Linked DNA regions of Chitinophaga caseinilytica. The protein of the gene in region 1 interacts with the protein of each later gene in a pairwise test. Links are inferred from orthologs where the notes say so. Each region holds a gene or a part of one and is shown in the gene's direction. Other genes may lie near its edges. The genes, in order: pepT and tpiA.

Evidence for each region.
Region 2: the proteins of pepT (region 1) and tpiA interact in binary tests that used the Escherichia coli proteins (3 or more experiments, as listed by UniProt). The link is inferred for Chitinophaga caseinilytica from one-to-one orthologs.

The regions. Positions count from the first base shown.
Region 1 is NZ_CP150096.1:5,955,891-5,962,072, reverse strand. The notes cover bases 1-2,835. They hold pepT (peptidase T), read left to right. Parts: upstream 1-710; coding sequence 711-1,961; downstream 1,962-2,835. Other genes in these bases: WJU22_RS24690 (biopolymer transporter ExbD), read left to right, coding at 2,780-2,835; WJU22_RS24695 (MotA/TolQ/ExbB proton channel family protein), read left to right, coding at 2,036-2,755; WJU22_RS24705 (FKBP-type peptidyl-prolyl cis-trans isomerase), read left to right, coding at 199-627; WJU22_RS24710 (DUF1343 domain-containing protein), read right to left, coding at 1-98. In the rest of the region: more of WJU22_RS24690, read left to right, coding at 2,836-3,193; prmC (peptide chain release factor N(5)-glutamine methyltransferase), read right to left, coding at 3,250-4,104; bifunctional diaminohydroxyphosphoribosylaminopyrimidine deaminase/5-amino-6-(5-phosphoribosylamino)uracil reductase RibD, read left to right, coding at 4,204-5,193; WJU22_RS24675 (YigZ family protein), read left to right, coding at 5,203-5,799; WJU22_RS24670 (DUF6786 family protein), read right to left, coding at 5,800-6,182. UniProt on the Escherichia coli protein: Cleaves the N-terminal amino acid of tripeptides.
Region 2 is NZ_CP150096.1:5,579,290-5,585,484, forward strand. The notes cover bases 387-3,234. They hold tpiA (triose-phosphate isomerase), read left to right. Parts: upstream 387-1,355; coding sequence 1,356-2,114; downstream 2,115-3,234. Other genes in these bases: WJU22_RS23055 (putative sugar nucleotidyl transferase), read left to right, coding at 387-1,313; WJU22_RS23065 (2'-5' RNA ligase family protein), read left to right, coding at 2,301-2,888. Outside these bases: WJU22_RS23050 (type B 50S ribosomal protein L31), read left to right, coding at 1-76; more of WJU22_RS23055, read left to right, coding at 147-386; WJU22_RS23070 (hypothetical protein), read left to right, coding at 3,846-4,142; WJU22_RS23075 (acylphosphatase), read left to right, coding at 4,191-4,460; WJU22_RS23080 (helix-turn-helix transcriptional regulator), read left to right, coding at 4,617-4,847; WJU22_RS23085 (C1 family peptidase), read right to left, coding at 4,903-6,051; WJU22_RS23090 (head GIN domain-containing protein), read right to left, coding at 6,092-6,195. UniProt on the Escherichia coli protein: Involved in the gluconeogenesis. Catalyzes stereospecifically the conversion of dihydroxyacetone phosphate (DHAP) to D-glyceraldehyde-3-phosphate (G3P).

The DNA.
Region 1 (6,182 bases):
ACGTCGGTCCGCTGTGCGCCGGTGCGCACGTTCGCGTCTTGCGCCCAAACGGCCATGGGAAAGCAACAGAGGATCAGTAGTTTCACGAATCGTGTCATGCGGAAATCGGGTTGAAATCAACAAAATAAGGCGGCATTCCGTAAATAAAAAACAAAAAACGTACCTTCACCTTCTATTATCTTATTTTAAAAAATTTATATGCAACAAGTTAAGACCGGTGATACCGTTCGCGTGCACTACCACGGACGGTTACAAAATGGCCAGACTTTTGACTCCTCCGAAGGCAGAGATCCGCTTGAGTTCAAGGTGGGCTCCGGTATGGTGATCAAGGGTTTTGACAACGGTGTCATCGATATGAAGCCTGGTGATAAAAGAACGCTGAACATCCCGGTTGATGAAGCATACGGCGCAAAAAGCCCCGAGCTGATCATGGAGTTCCCCAAAGCGAACATCCCGGCCGACCTGAATCCCCAGGTAGGTATGGACCTCCAGATGAGCAACCCCCAGGGCCAGGTATTCCCGGTGAAGGTGGTAGCCATCACAGAGGAATTCATCACCCTGGATGCCAACCATCCCCTCGCCGGCGAGCCCCTCGTTTTCGACATCGAACTGGTAGAGATCGTTTAATCAACGATCGTTCCATCATACAATTCCTGAAAGTAAAAAGTGGTCCGCTGCTTTTTACTTTCACTTTTTTAGACCCTTCCCATATGGACAAGAAATATGCATACTCCGTCACCGAACGCTTCCTCCGCTACGTGACGGTAGACACCCAATCCGATCCGCAGAGCGAAACATTCCCATCCACCGAAAAGCAAAAAGACCTGGGCCGCATATTGGTACAGGAATTGCAGCAAATCGGCATCGCAGACGCCGAGCTGGACGAGCATGGGTATGTATATGCCACCATCCCCGCCACTTCCGAAAAGCCGGTGCCCGTTATCTGCCTTTGCGCGCATATGGACACGGCGCCCGATTGCTCCGGGAAAGACGTGAAGCCCATCGTACATAAAAAATACGACGGGCAAGACATCATCCTGCCCGACGATCCCTCGCAGATCATCTCCGTGAAGGAACATCCGTACCTCTCGCAGAAGATCGGCGACGATATCATCACCGCCAGCGGCAAAACCTTGCTGGGGGCGGATAACAAGGCCGGTGTCGCTGAAATCATGGACGCAGCGCAGTACTTCATCCAGCATCCGGAAGTGCCGCATGGCAAAATCCGGATCCTCTTCACGCCCGACGAAGAAGTGGGAAGGGGCGTGCAGCATGTTGATATGCAGAAGCTGGGCGCCGAATTCGGGTATACGCTCGACGGGGGAGAACTGGGCGCGCTGGAAGACGAGACTTTCTCGGCAGACGGTGTCAAGATCACCATCCAGGGTGTGAGCGCGCATCCGGGAGCGGCGAAAGGCAAACTTGTTAGTGCCATCAAGATCGCTGCGGAGATTTTGCATTCGTTGCCGAAAGACATTCTCAGCCCGGAAACCACCGAAGACCGCCAGGGGTTCATTCATCCCGTGCGCATCGAAGGGATCGTGGAAAAGGCGGAGATCGAATTCATCATCCGCGATTTTACGACGGCGGAACTGGAAGGGCACGAGTTTTATCTTCGCAAGATCATGGAGAACGTAGTGTCCAAACACCCCGGTGCCACGGGCACTTTCCAGGTGAAGGAACAATACCGTAACATGAAAGAGGTGCTCGACAAGTTCCCGCAGGTGTCTGCCAACGCTGAAGAAGCGATCCGCCGGGCCGGTGTGGAGCCTTTGAAAATGAGCATCCGCGGCGGGACAGACGGTTCGCGGCTCTCGTTCATGGGCCTTCCCTGCCCGAACATCTTTACCGGTGAAATGGCGCTGCATTCCAAACACGAATTCGTGAGCGTGCAGGATATGGAGAAAGCCGTTGATGTGATCATCCAGCTCGCTCGTGTATGGGAGGAGCGCGCCGTATAATTTATTGCCGGGGAATGCGTTTTTATTATTACTTTGATCCCTTGTTAATACAAAAAAGAACGAAAATTTAATACATGTTGCTAGGACTCGTAACGCTTATGCAGGACTCGCTGCTGTTGCCGAAGGCCGACACCGTGGCCACGGCCGCACAAGGGGCCGCCACCGCCGCGCAGGAAATGAAGCTGTGGGATATGATCGTGAAAGGCGGACCGCTGATGATCCCGCTCGGGGTGCTTTCCGTGATCGCTATTTATGTGTTCGTGGAAAGATATCTCACCATCGCCCGCGCCGGCAAGCTCGAAAGCAATTTCATGCCGATGATCCGCGATCACATCACTTCCGACAACATTTCCGCCGCCCGTTCGCTTTCCAAGAACACACAGGGCCCCATCGCGCGGATGATCGATAAAGGCATCCAGCGGATCGGCAAACCGGTAGACAGCATCGAGAAATCGATGGAGAACGTCGGCAAGCTGGAAGTATATAAAATGGAAAAGAACCTCGTGATCCTGTCCATCATCGCCGGCATCGCCCCGATGTTCGGGTTTTTGGGCACCATCGCCGGGATGATCCAGACGTTTTTCAACATCTCCCAGACGTCGGATATTACGCTGAGCACCATCGCCGGCGGTATCTACGTGAAAATGGTGACCTCCGCAGCAGGGCTCATCATCGGCCTCGTGGCGTATGTAGGTTACAGCTACCTGCAGGCGCAGATAGACAAAGTGGTGAACAAGATGGAAGCCGCTTCCTCCGAGTTCATCGACGTGCTGATGGAGCCGGTTAAACGTTAATTTTTCAATTGAAACTGAAGCATCATGAACCTGCGGAGCCGAAATAAAAGACATGCGGAATTGCACAGCGGCGCTTTGAACGATATCCTGTTCATCCTGCTGCTGTTCTTCCTCATCGTCTCCACCCTGGCCAATCCCAACGTCATCAAACTGGCGTTGCCGAAGGCCGCTTCCAACACCAAAGCCAAGCAAACGGTGGTGGTGAGCATAGACGCGGGGCAGAAGTATTTCGTGGGCACCAACCCCGTTAACTTCAGCGAGCTGCAGGCCGCACTCGCTTCTAAAATTCCCGCCGGCGAAGTGGACCCCACCATCGTCATCAACGCGGAAGAATCCGTGCCCATCAGTGCCGTGGTTTCTGTGATGCAGATCGCACGGGAGCTGGGTGCCAAAACGGTACTGGGCACCGCCAAGCCGCAAAACGCGCCAAAGCGGTAAACGAAAAGGAAACTTACAAACCATGATAAACTGCATCCGTAACGGGTGCAGTTTTTTTATGCCTTCGTGGCCCGCACCATCCGGTCTTTCCCGAACATGTCTTTTTTAAGGATGACGTCTGTGAACTTTTGATGGAGGAGCTCCGCCTTCACCGCTTCCCCGTAATCTTCATGTATCTCGAAATACAGTCTGCCTCCGGGTTCCAGGCGCTCCTGGGCCAGTTGGCCGATGCGGCGGTAGAAAAGCAGGGGATCGTTGTCGGGGACGAACAGCGCCGTAGCCGGCTCGAACTGCTGCACGTTGGTGTCCATGCCGGCTTTTTCCTTTTGGGGGATGTAAGGCGGGTTGCTGACGATGACGTTGAGGGCGGGAAGGGGAGCGGCGGCCTGCGGGTCGAGCACATCCTGCCGGATGAAATTAACGGGCGCGTGTTGCATTTGCGCGTTGCGGGCCGCAATTTCCAGGGCGCCGGGGCTCACGTCCATGGCCCAGATATCGGCAGATGGCCAGTGTTTTTTCAGGGCGATGGGGATACATCCGCTGCCGGTGCCTATATCGAGCAGGCGGAGGGCGGGGTGGGAGGGATGGTCGAGCAGCACCCATTCCACCAGTTCTTCCGTTTCCGGCCGGGGGATGAGCACCTGGTCAGACACGATGAGCTCCATGCCGTAAAACCAGCTTTTGCCGGTGATGTGCTGGATGGGCCTGCCGGAAAGCAGTTGCGCCAGGCCTTCCTGGTACTGCGATTCCCACCGGGGCGGGAGGTCCATATCCTTATGCACGATGCGGTCCAGCTTGCCAAGCCCCGTGATGTGCTCCATGAGCAAATGCGCGATGTTGGCGGCTTCGCGGGCGTCGTACAGGGGGCGGATGGCATTGGTCAGGTCTGCGAATGCGGATTGGATGGTCATGTTATACGGCAAATCAGCGGAAAATCGCCGCTGAAACGATATTTTTGCAAATATCTCATTTACGACGCAATGATAGACCATCACCCGCACGAATTTTTTATGCGACGTTGCATCGACCTGGCGCTCAAGGGCTCAGGTCATGCCGCGCCCAACCCCATGGTGGGTGCCGTGCTCGTGCATGAAGGCATCATCATCGGCGAAGGGTATCACCACCATTGGGGAGGCCCCCACGCCGAGGTCAACTGCGTCAACTCCGTACCGCCGGAACTGCAGGAACTGATCCCCCGGTCTACCCTCTACGTTTCCCTCGAGCCCTGCGCCCATCACGGCAAAACGCCGCCCTGCGCCGATCTCGTGGTTTCGCAGAACATCCCGGAAGTCGTGATAGGCTGTATCGACGCCTTCTCGAAAGTGGCCGGCAAAGGCATCGAAAAACTCCGCAACGCAGGCATCAACGTTACCCTGGGCGTACTGGAATCGGAATGCCGCCACCTCAACCGGCGCTTTTTCACCTTCCACGAACAACAACGGCCCTACGTGATCCTCAAATGGGCGCAATCGGCCGACGGATACATCGCCCCCGCCAACCGCGAGCCCGTTCGCATCTCAAACCCGTTTGCGGATCGGCTGGTGCATCGCTGGAGAACAGAGGAAGCGGGGATCATGGTCGGAACACAAACTGCTTTGCTGGATAACCCGCGGCTCACCGCCAGGCTCTGGCCGGGCAAATCGCCCGTCCGCATCGTGCTCGACCTGCAGGATAAAGTGCCGGGAAGCCATTATGTGAAAGACGGTTCCGTGCGCACCCTCATCCTCACATCCACCGAGATCGACACCGCCCAACCCCTCGTGCCGCAGGTGCTCGCGCAATTGCACAGAGAATCCGTGCTGAGCGTGATCGTGGAAGGCGGCGCCGTACTCTTGCAGCAATTCATCAGCGGCGGGCATTGGGACGAGGCCCGCATCATCACCGGGCAAACGGCATTGGGCGGCGGCCTTTCCGCGCCCGTGCTCAAAAATGCCCGCATGCTCGAAAGCAACCACATCGCCGGCGACCGGATCGACATCTTCGTTCCCGCCGAGCATTAAACCCAGGAAATGAACGTTTACTATACGATTGAGAAGAAGTCAACAGCAGAATTCAAAGACCGCGGAAGCAAATTCCTCGCATACGCCTTCCCGGTAAAAAATGCCGAACAGGTCAAAGAATGCCTGCAGGAAGTGAAGAAGGAACACCCCAAAGCCACGCATCACTGCTACGCATACAGGTTGGGGACCGACGGCCTCCAGTTCCGCGCGGTAGACGACGGCGAGCCGGCAGGATCGGCCGGGAAACCCATTCTCGGGCAGATCGACAGCAAACAGCTGACAGACGTGCTGGTGGTTGTGGTACGGTATTTCGGGGGCACATTGCTCGGGGTGCCCGGGCTGATCAACGCCTACAAAATGAGCTGCGCGCTGGTGCTGCAACTGGTGCCGGCCATTCAGAAAAACGTGGAAGCGCGGTTCCAGCTGATATTCGACTATACGATCCTCAACGATGTGATGATGGTGGTGAAGCAGAATAACTGCACCATTTTGCAACAGGATATCCAGCTGTTCTGCAGCATGGAGATCGGCATCCCCAAAGCCAGTCTGGACCTCACTTTGCTCCGGCTGCGCGATATCTACAACCTCGAGATCAAACAACTTTGATCAGGGGAGCGCGGCCGTAATTTCTTTCAGCGTAACGCCGAATATTTTCTTCGTGATCTCGCCGAGATGCTTCTCGCTACCTTCCAGGTGGATGGTGCGGTGGAAGTGCTGCATCCTGCCTTTGGGCTTCAGCAATGCGGCCGGCGAGGAGCTTTGTATTTCCAGGAAACGGCCGGGGGCATTGGTATCGCCGGGCCCGTTGTTGCGGATGCGGAAAACTTCCGCGCGCGCATCTGTTGCGGTTTCGCCGAGGTAGAGCTGCGCCTGGCGTGGCATGGTGAACTGGATAACGGTCAACACACCGCGCTCCGGATCGTAGATACCCATGAAATTCAACGCCGCAGCCTGTTTTACTCCAAGTTCCGCTTCGAAATTTCCGTCGG
Region 2 (6,195 bases), 380 kb from region 1 along the record:
CGGTAAGAACGTGCTGGTGGATACTGCAGGCCGTATCGACAAATTCAACAAACGTTACAAGAAAGACGCCAAATAAGGCTATTTCAGCATATTTTTACTGGTCCCGCCGAGAGCATTCGGCGGGATTTTTTTATTTTAGCCGGTATATGGACCGTCATTACATCCTGTTTGATACGCCCGAGCGTGACGAACTCTACCCCTTCACCCACACCCGGCCCGTCGCGGACATCCGCACGGGCATCCTCACCATTCGGGAAAAGTGGGAAAAATGGCTCGAAACCGGGCCGCTCAGCAGTTTTACCGCTGAATACCTCCAGGCGAAGTTCCCCCTGCAGAAAGCCCCGCCAGGCACGGTTACCGTCCTGTTGAACGGGCACCTCCTCCCATCCGCCGACCTTGTCGGCACCATTTCGGCCATGGAGCCGGGGCAGGAACTGTACAAGAACGGCAGATTGCTGGCCAAGCTCATCAGCGGCGACGATTTCTTTGCGCCCGCTACGCTGGTGCGGCTCGAATTCGAGGGAGACATCCGGCGGGTAGACCGGCCCTGGGACATTGTGCAGCATAACGACGCCGCCCTGCGCGACGATTTCGCGCTGCTGACGAAGGGCCGGAAATCGGCCCCGGTTTCCCCGACCAACCAGGTGGTGAACCCGGAGCAGATTTTTCTGGAACCCGGCGCCAGGGTGGAATGCAGCGTGCTGAACGCTGCTACCGGGCCCATTTATATCGGCAAAAACGCCGAGGTCATGGAAGGGAACCTCGTGCGGGGGCCTTTCGCCATGGGCGAAGGCGCCGTACTGAAGATGGGGAGCCGTATTTACGGGGCTACTACGCTGGGGCCGCGGTGCGTGGCCGGCGGGGAGATCAAGAATACCGTGTTTTTCGCCCATTCGAACAAGGGGCACGACGGCTACCTGGGCGATGCGGTGATCGGCGAATGGTGCAACCTGGGCGCTAATACGAGCTGTTCCAACATGAAGAACAATGCCCGTGAAGTGCGGATATGGATGGAAGCGAAGCAGGAATATTGGTCTGCGGGCACGAAATGCGGTGTGCTGATGGGCGATTTCAGCAGATGCGGAATTAATACCATGTTCAATACCGGGACCGTCGTGGGTGTGAGCTGCAACGTGTTCGGCGGGAATTTTCCGCCGAAATACCTCCCCTCCTTCAGCTGGGGCGGTGCGGGGTTGACGGACAGGTACCGGCTGGAAGAGGCGCTCCGCGACGCGGATGCCTGGATGCGGTTGAAGGGTGCCGGGCTGCAGGAGGCCGACCGGGAAATTCTGACCCGAATATTTCGGGGATAAATGCGTATTTTTCGCGCCACTTATCAAAAGCATCGTAAAATCATGAGAAAGAAGATCGTAGCAGGCAACTGGAAGATGAACCTGACCCTCGCGGAAGGCGAGCAACTGGTGAACGACATCCTGGCCGCCGGCATCAACTTACCCGAAGACCAGGCAGTGGTGATTGCCCCGCCTTTTCCGTATGTACAGAAGGTGAAACAGCTCACCCGTAACTATCCCGGCATTTTCGTGGCCGCGCAGAACTGCGCCAGCGAGAAATCGGGCGCATATACCGGCGAGGTGTCTGCAGCCATGCTGGCTTCCGTAGGTATCGACTACGTGATCCTCGGCCATTCCGAGCGCCGGGAATATTTCAATGAAACGAACGCGCAGCTGGCGAAAAAGATCGACCAGGTACTGGCGAACAGGCTGAAGCCCATCTTCTGCTGCGGCGAGCCGCTGGAAGTGCGCCAGGCCGAAACGCAGAACGCATATGTGGCGAAGCAGCTGGAGGAAAGCCTGTATCACCTGGATGCGGAAGCGTTGAAGAACATCGTGATCGCGTATGAGCCGATCTGGGCCATTGGCACGGGTTTAACGGCCAGCGCGCAGCAGGCGCAAGACATGCACGCGTTCATCCGCGCGCAGATCGCCGCGAAATACGGACGGGAAGCGGCTTTGGGGCTGTCGATCCTGTACGGCGGCAGTGCGAAGCCTTCCAATGCGGCGGAGCTGTTTGCTTCTCCCGACGTGGATGGCGGCCTGATCGGCGGTGCGTCGCTGGTGGCGGCAGACTTTACTGCGATCATCAAGAGCCTGTAATAAATTATAAGATATGGTGGCTGAGGGGGTTATGCCTTTCAGCCATTTTTTTTAGTATTTTTTGCTAACTTTTTTAGTATTTGCCATTTTTCTTCCTATATTTGTATTGTGAAAGGAGGAGCTGTTATCACGCTGCTGTACATGATAACGGTTATTTCGAATTGATGATTGCAAAATCATAATGACATGGAACAGGAACAGGAAGTATTACATGATTACATGCTGGTGGTGCATCCGGACGCTCAAACGGTCCAGGATGTGAGCATGTACAAGCATTTGATCGCGGAGGAATTGGGATCGGCTCCCGGTTCATTTACGCAGGCGCACATTGCGCTTTTCAGGTCGGAATTTCCGGAGCGTTACGAGCAGGTGTTCGTGACGATGCTGGAGGGGCTGGTGGCGAATCAATCAGCCTTTACGGTGTATACCTCCCGGATCGACCATGCCCGTCAATCGAACGGCCGGCATATGTTTTATGTGAACGTGGCGAATCCGAAGCCGCTGGAGGATTTGCACAAAAAAGTGCTGACCGCCTTCGAGCTGGAGCCGGCGTCTTACCGTCCGCATATTGCGCTGGCGCGGTCGTTGCCGCCGCATCAGTTCACGCAGTTGTCGCCCTATCTGTCGGGTAAGGTGTTTGTCCGCAGTTTTCATTGCCACAGTTTCAGTTTGATGAAACGTGCGGCGGGTAGCGACCGGTACGAACTGGTACGCGAGTTCACGTTCGGCAAAGAGGTCCCTTCGAGCAATCCGCTGTTTCACCGTGCTGCCTGATGTCTTTCCGCAGGTATTGCGAAGAATATGATCGATATGATCGCGCAATTGCTGGTAATGAGAAAACATTTCCGAACGACTGTCAAACGACTATAAATAGCTGAAAGACAACCGGTAATAACCGGGATACAACTGAAACAACTAAGAAACAAAAGGGGCTCGCCTTACAGGCGTTCCTTCAAAATATTGCTGTAGAAGGTGTTACTGCGGAAAATATTGCTGTTAAAGATATTTTTTAGAGTCAGTATCATTTAGTTACGGGTCGGGCGTTTATCACCCGGCCCCTTCTACCCTACGCATCTACTTACGACCCATCCGATTCAGGAAACGAACCCTTGCATTCGCATGCTATTGGCATGCACCGGTAATATATGGAAAATGGGATCATCGGCTGATATGCCTGGTGCCAGTACGTCGTCGTCAACGCGATGTGCCGGTTGCCGGAGGCATCTGGCGGGATTCGTGGGGCTGTGTGCCTGGGGCGCGCCTGGCCCCCAAGTTCGCCATAGGCGCCCGTGGTACCAAAGGCATTCAGACATGCCCTGGATTCCCCGGTACGGCTGGTTTCTGGGCTTGCATGGGTGCTTGCGAGACCAAAGGCCCTCAGACATGCTTTTGGTGTTTGCATGGGTGCTTGCGAGACCAAAGGCCTTCAGACATGCTTTTGGTTTGCCTAATTACCTGGTTTGCCCGGAACGGCTGATCTCCAGGACTGTCCGGGCATGCCCGGGTACCTGTAGTACCGCCAGCCACCCAGGCAGACACAAAATACGCCAGATAGCCGGCCCCACGGCGCCGCGCCGCTGAAATCCTGCCGGAAGGCAGCTTTCCGCGGCTCCGCCCGGCAACCCGGGCGCCCGTACGTCCGTAAACGAAACAGTATCAATCAGGATATTTCCGGCCGTTGGGTTAAAACCCCACAGTTGGATCATTTGTCCCGTGTAAATTTATTATCTCATGGAATGGGTACCGATCAAACCGACTTACAGACCACCAGGCCATCTGCCTTCATCCGCAGAGCAAACCGTCTTTTCCTGGCTCAGCCGCGCCGGCTTCCAGCTGGAAATGCTCCGCAGAAGCGTAGAACCGCCTGTCACCGAATACTTTTACTTTCATCCATCCAAATACATACAGATCCACATGGTAGAAGATCCTGAAACCGGCCTGGCCCGTTTCTTTATCTTCTACCCCGGCGGACGGACCCTCGCAGCCTCCGGCATCCCGGAGCTGAAAGCCACCATCGCCGCCGGGTAAACCACCCCGCAAACGAAATTGTTATTTTATAAAATCGATCCCGTAGTTATGTTGCACAAAGAAATCGTAGTCAAAGGAATGGTACAGGGCGTTTATTTCAGGGCCACCACCCGATCCGTTGCCGTAGGCATGGGCCTCACCGGCGCAGTCAAAAACCTGCCCGACGGCCATGTATGGATCGTTGCGGAAGGGCCCAAAGACGCGATGGACGAATTTATCAGCTGGTGCCGCATCGGCCCCTCAGGCGCCAAAGTCACCGGGCTCGACATCATCGACGGCCCCTTGCAGCACTTTAAAGACTTCAGTATCCTGCATTGATTTTTTCGTATTGCTTCCTCATTCACATTCTCTACAACTCTTCACCCGCAAGAGTTACAGCAACCTGTCGAAATGTTTTTTGCTCCCGTTGGGCCACTGCCCAGCGGAAAAAAGAAATAATTCGATGATCTTGAACCTTTAGGAAGCAAACTAAAAATGTCAACCCAGGCCCCGGATATATTGCGCCTTTTCGGCACCAACCTCCGCCGGATCAGAAAGGAAAGAGGCTTTAGCCAACGCGAGCTCTCTGCACGTTGCAACGTCGACAATGCAGATATTTCCCGTATGGAAAACGGCGAGATCAACGTCACCCTTCGCACACTGTCGCAATTGGCAGACGCGCTCGAAGTAGCGATCCTCGAACTGCTGGCCGACCGCAAAACATAAAAAAAGCAGGACGACCGTCCTGCTTTCCATTTTTAAAATGTATGATACACCCCAATCAGAGTATATGTAATTTCTTCATCAGTTCCTTATCCAGCGCAGCTTTCGGAACAATCACATTGATCGTGTTCACCGCAAAGTAAGGCTCGGAAACATACAGGTAACCATCGAATTTGGACCCCGTTCCCCAGGAATTCTTCACGATGAAAAAGCGTTTATCGCCTTTCCCTTTCCCGATCCCCGTGATGTGCATCAGGTGATCGTCTTGCGTAACCAGCTTCTCGAACAGCTCCTGGCGGTATTCCGGCGTAACGTCTACTTCCGGAATGGCCGGGTTGGGCTGCTTGCGGTCCATCAGGCTATCGTACTTCGGGCTTAGGGCGTAACCGCCGTTATGCGCGAACCCACGATTGCTCACATCCGCATCCCACATCACCGTATATCCTTTCTGCACGGCATTCCAGGTAGCGCCGATCAATTCGTTGAGGGCCACATTGTAGAAGCTGCCGTTGGCATGGTTATCAGGTAGCTCCAGCACGAAGGAAGTATAGTAAGGATGATGCGTGAACGAGGTGAGGCTCACATAATCAGACGGACTGAACTTCACCACTTTCGTCGCGTATTCCTGCGGCGTGTATGTTTTACCGTTATACTCGAATTTCGCGGGCGGCGCCTGGCCCATGTAATGGTCCATCAGCGCGGTGAAGCTCTGCTCCCACTTCGGATCTATCGGCCGGCGGGCCAGCAGCGTGTCCAGGAACTGTTTCAGGGTATCGGCCATCTTGCTGTGGTTCAGCTCGTTCTGACCGGGCAGTTTCCCGCTGTACACGGATTCCGGCATCAGGCCGTAGGTCCCGGCGGCGATGAGCACATCGTGGCCCAGGCCCCCTTCCCCGAACTGCGCGGCGCCCTGGCGCTTCACATAGTTACGGGCCTTCATCAGGTATACATTCCGTACCACGAACATTTCAGACAGATCGGGCCTGGCGTCGGCACCAGCTTTCATGCACTGGCTTTCGATGAGCGATACCGTGCTGAAACACCAGCAGGTACCCGTCATGCCCTGGCTCTTCACGGCCGTGGCGGCGTTGTTCTTAATCACGGTCAGCTCCTGTGCGGGCGGATTGGCGATACTCCGGGGCGTTTCCTGTGCGGCGGCGGCCAATCCTGCTACCAGCGCAACACCCGTCAAAATTTGTAGTCTCATAAGCAGCATGGGTATTTAACGCTAAAATACGAAAGCCGGATCAGTTTTCATGAGAAACGCGCCCGCTGCCGGAAACCGACTGCTCTACGATCGCATTACCCTTGTACCGCACGCTTCCGCTACCGGAAATGGCGATCTCGAGTT